One region of the Sporosarcina koreensis genome, then DNA from elsewhere that is predicted to be linked to it. Evidence: predicted binding sites of a transcription regulator. Region 1 holds the regulator's gene; the other holds the start of a gene.
The links. The regulator LexA, encoded in region 1, represses DNA repair genes until DNA is damaged. The targets are predictions, from matches to a motif close to CGAACATATGTTCG.

Region 1 (2,475 bases):
CCAGCAGCATCGTATCCATCTCATTCAATTTCAGCGCGCCGTTGTCGTGGTTCGTAATGACAGCGGTATTTGTCTTGGCGAGCAGATGCAGGATGGCCACCCTGGCATTTCCTCTCCCAAGTCTTGTTTCATCTTGTACAAGTACCGCATCAATCTTTTCATCACGGATGCAGTCCAATAAATTGAGCAATTCTTCGCGATCCATGTCGTAGCCGCTATGCTTTTCTTTGAATATATGTACAGGCTTCAGTCCAAGTTCATCGGCAAGCCTTTTCAGTTCCTCTTCCTGCCTTGATAAAGAGGCTTCCTGGGAATCCTTTTCAGTGCTGACACGGCAATAGAGGACGCATGTCTTCATTTTCCCTTTCATCAATCTTCCCCTGCCAATTCAGTCATCATCGGGTCAGGCATGACTGATTCAATTTCCGGCAATTTCAATGTTTCTCCTGTTCTAATCGTCGTAGACTGCATGTCATTCAGCTCCATTACTTTTGCAATCCATTTCGTCGGCTGATCCTTTCCAGAATAGTCCTGTGCCAATCCCCAAAGTGTGTCCCCCTCGGCAATCGTTAATTCAACGAATGAAGTTGAAGCCGTCTTGGCTTCCTTCATGACAGCTGCCAACGTAAAGGCTGTGCAAAGGAATACAATCAAAAGGATAAAGCCATATTTTTGAATGAAAGTCATAAAAAACCCCTCCAAGAATGTTTGTTCGGAATACTTGTTCCCATTATAGGACACGTTTTTTAAGAAGTCAACAAAACTTTCGAACCTTTGTTTGCCAATTGGCCGAACACCTGTTATACTCTTTTTAAGAAACAATTGAGGTTACGGACCTTTGTTCGCACAATTGCTAAATTATGATTCTATTAATTGGAGGGGTGGAAAAATGAAGAAAATCTCAAAGAGACAGCAGGATATCCTATCATTCATTAAAGATGAAGTGAAACTCAAAGGTTATCCGCCTTCCGTGCGTGAAATCGGGGAAGCTGTCGGACTGGCATCAAGCTCAACCGTGCATGGCCACCTAGCCAGGTTGGAAAGCAAAGGGTACATCCGCAGGGACCCAACAAAGCCAAGAGCGATCGAAGTGCTGGATCCGGAAGGTCTGACAGCACTGAAAGCAGGTGTCGTCCATGTTCCGCTTGTCGGGAAGGTTACAGCAGGCTTGCCGATCACCGCAATTGAAAACATTGAGGAATACTTCCCGTTGCCGGATACATACGGCACGTCCGACGATAAGCTGTTCATGCTAGAAATTGTCGGTGATAGTATGATAGAGGCAGGTATTTTAAATGGAGATTATGTCGTCGTCAAGCAGACGCACACTGCCCATAACGGAGAAATTGTCGTCGCTATGACGGAAGAGGACGAGGCGACAGTGAAGCGCTTCTTCAAAGAAAAGGATTATTTCCGCTTGCAGCCGGAAAATGAATCGATGGAGCCTATTATCGTCAATAACGTTTCCATCCTTGGGAAAGTTGTCGGCGTTTATCGTCAGATTCATTAAACAAAAATCATTAATTAAAAATAGAGGATGACCTTGTCGATTTGTATCGACATGGATCATCCTCTTTTCATTTCAATCTTATATCATTTTCTCTTTTAACAGCTTATCCGTGGAAGACATGACTGCAGCCTTCACATGTTCATACGTCAATCCACCTTGTACATACGCCGTATATGGCGGACGTATCGGTCCGTCAGCCGTAAGCTCGATGCTGGATCCTTGAATGAACGTACCTGCTGCCATGATGACATCATCTGCATAGCCGGGCATATACGATGGTTCTGGTGCATAATGCGCATTTATCGGTGAATTCTCCTGAATCGTCCGGCAGAAAGCGATCATTTGGTCGGCATTGCCAAAATTCACGGATTGTATTAAATCAGTCCGCGGGGCCGAATAATGTGGTGTTGTATCGAATCCGAAACTTTCAAGGAATCCCGCTGTAAAGAGGGCGCCTTTTACGGATTGACTGACGACATGTGGCGCAATGAAAAAGCCTTGGTACATTTCCAGCAACGTATCTAGAGAGGCCCCTGCTTCTGCACCGATTCCAGGCGACGTCATACGGTATGCACATTTTTTCACAAGATCAGCACGTCCTGCTATATATCCACCCGTCCTTGCAAGTCCACCGCCAGGGTTTTTTATGAGTGATCCCGCCATGAGATCCGCACCTACTTCGATCGGTTCTTTCCTTTCAACGAATTCGCCATAGCAATTATCGACAAATACGATGATGTTTGGATTGATCGATTTGATGTATCGGACCATTTCACCGATTTCTTCCACAAGAAAAGATGGGCGGTCCGAATACCCTTTCGAACGCTGGATGCCGACCACTTTCGTCTTTCTATGGATATTCTTCTTCACTTCATCAAAATCGACAGAGCCGTCTTCGACCAAATCGATGTGCTTATATGTAATGCCGTAATCAATGAGCGACCCTGTGTCCTCCCCATTTCCGG
Region 2 (2,475 bases), on a different contig from region 1:
CTGCTTGCCGCGAAAACATTAGGCGCTGCGGCGTTGGGTTATCAAGCTGAATAAATATCTTCATCCCCCGTTTACTGACGGGGGATTTTTTAGTAGTATTGTACTTTTTATCGGATAGTTCTAATTATTCATTTAAAATACTTGTTTTTCTAATTTATTATCCTATAATACTAGTGAGGGATGAGGTGGAAAAAATAGGATAGGGAGAGATTGATTTGACTGAATTCGAACCAAGGTATTATCTATCGCTTGATACCCTTATGTTACAACCGAAGAAAGAAGGCAATAAAATTTTCACGAGGGTTGTTGAAAGGGACAGGATTGTGACTGTTCCCAAAAAGCCGATACATATTATAACAGCATCATGTACTTACTACGGTTCCAGTTATGCGACCGCCATGAGTACATCCAAGCGGTTATTCGGGGAAAATAAGCAGAAGGCGCCTTTTCTGTTGGCAAATGCTTTCGGCATTCCATTCATCTTCCTTCCGACGTTGTCACCTTTATCGGATCAAAATGTATGGATTTCCGTCCATGCAATCGATTTTTACGATGAGGATGGACTAGGGACTTTCGTCGTGTTGGAAAATGGAGAAAAGTATCACTTGGATATTTCGGAAACGACGATGAACCGGCAATACGCTTTGGGAAAATTGCTCGAGCGAAATTTCCTGAAAAGGCAGAAGAGCTTCCATTCTTCTTTACGGTTCCCGCCTAATGGCCCGTCAACTGATTACCCGACTTTGTAAAATACAGTTCCAATAATTCTTCCGTCCGGTTGCGGAGCCGGACATTCAAATAGCGGCGGTGATCTTCATAGCCGCCATTGATGAAAATGTATTCCGTGAACATACTATCCCTCGTTTTCCGGATTACTTTCATATTATTGCGTCGCAAATAGAATGACGTTTCCTGCAGTTCGCTTTGGACTTGCTTCACCGTATTATCGACAATTTTCAAGTAAGGCCCCTTTAACTTGAACGGGCCTTTTTCAAATAACTCGCGGTCCCGCTGCAGTACAGTGAGGACCATCGGCAAGTAGATCATGTTTTCGAAATGAGGCAATGCCTTCGCCGGAATTAAAGGCATTACGGTTTCCTCCCTTCAAAAGGAACATTTGTTCCCATTATACCTGTTTCATTTCTTGAAAGCAATATAGCGGGGAAGGTAATTTTTGTTTAAGCATGAAAAAACTGCCCGATAATTTACCGGGCAGTTTCAGTCTGTGGAGATTTTATTGTAAATAAACGTTATTTCTGGTCTTCCATATAATAAACGGAGTTCACTTTCCAATCTCCGCCCTCTTTTGAAAAGACAGTCACTTGCCTGCCATCTCGTTTCGTCTCCAAGCCGGTGGACTTCTGTTTCATCTTCGTCACCAAGTTGGCAAATACTTGGGATTCGCCCGTCTCTTCGTCAAATTTCACGATTGTAATATCCTTGGCCTCACGGGACAATTCATATTCGTCAAATACGCTTTCGATATACTCGCGTTCTTCATCCAAATTGAAGCTTTTGGGCTTCTCGGAAAGCGTGCTCATATATTCATCGAGGTCCTGGTTGTTGAATGCATGGATATACGTGTCGAATGATCGGATGATCAGGTCTTTCTCTTCCGCCGGCACGTTTGCAGCCTCCTCGATTGTGCCGCCTGTCAAGTTGAAGCCTACTTTATTTTCATCCACGCCGTGATCGATCGAACCGAATTCGCTCGGAGCCTCCCCATCATTCACCGAACCGTGGTTCGATGCATCTTCCTTTTTCGAACACGCGCCAAGGATGAGCACGAGGATGAGCATTGAGAAAACAAGCATTTTTTTCATTATTTTTCCTCCTGTACGGTAAAAGGGACCTTCCAAATAGGAGGCCCCTTTTAGTATAACATCACTTCACTTCAACCCAGCCGTTTTTGATTGCTGTGACAACCGCTTGTGTACGGTCGTTGACACCCATTTTCTGCAATATGCTCGAAACATGGTTTTTCACCGTCTTTTCGGAAATGAAAAGCGTTTCCCCGATTGTCCGGTTGCTTTGCCCATCTGTCAACAGCTGCAGAACTTCGCATTCGCGCTTCGTCAATAGATGAAGCGGGCGGCGGATATCATTTTGTTGGAAAGATCCTTTATGTTCGCGCTCGCTCAGACGGCGGAATTCGGATACAAGATTATGCGTCACTTTCGGATGCAAATAAGATCCGCCTGCCGCAACAACTTTGATTGCTTGTACAATCGCGTCCGCGTCCATTTCTTTCAGCATATAACCGAGCGCGCCTGATTTCAAAGCGTGTGACACATATGATTCATCATCATGGATGGAGAGCATGATCACTTTCGATTCCGGAAACTCATTTTTGAGCACTTCCGTTGCTTCCACTCCGTTCATTCCCGGCATATTAATATCCATCAAGACGACGTCCGGTTCAAAGCGGCGGTATAGCTCAACCACTTCACTGCCATCGTCTCCTTCACCCACCAC

Region 2: a site for LexA is predicted at 1,111-1,124, ahead of ACFPTP_RS12935 (YhjD family protein). Genes of this name have one in related genera too.

The regions. Positions count from the first base shown of each region.
Region 1 covers NZ_JBHSNP010000011.1:270,473-272,947, reverse strand. The annotation lists gene ACFPTP_RS07920 (YneB family resolvase-like protein) at 1-370, opposite strand, end outside; gene yneA (cell division suppressor protein YneA) at 370-687, opposite strand; gene lexA (transcriptional repressor LexA) at 890-1,510, shown strand; gene ACFPTP_RS07905 (methionine gamma-lyase family protein) at 1,589-2,475, opposite strand, start outside.
Region 2 covers NZ_JBHSNP010000027.1:39,739-42,213, forward strand. The annotation lists gene ACFPTP_RS12925 (M20 family metallopeptidase) at 1-54, shown strand, start outside; gene ACFPTP_RS12930 (competence protein ComK) at 216-749, shown strand; gene ACFPTP_RS12935 (YhjD family protein) at 715-1,089, opposite strand; gene ACFPTP_RS12940 (nuclear transport factor 2 family protein) at 1,251-1,823, opposite strand; gene ACFPTP_RS12945 (response regulator) at 1,885-2,475, opposite strand, start outside.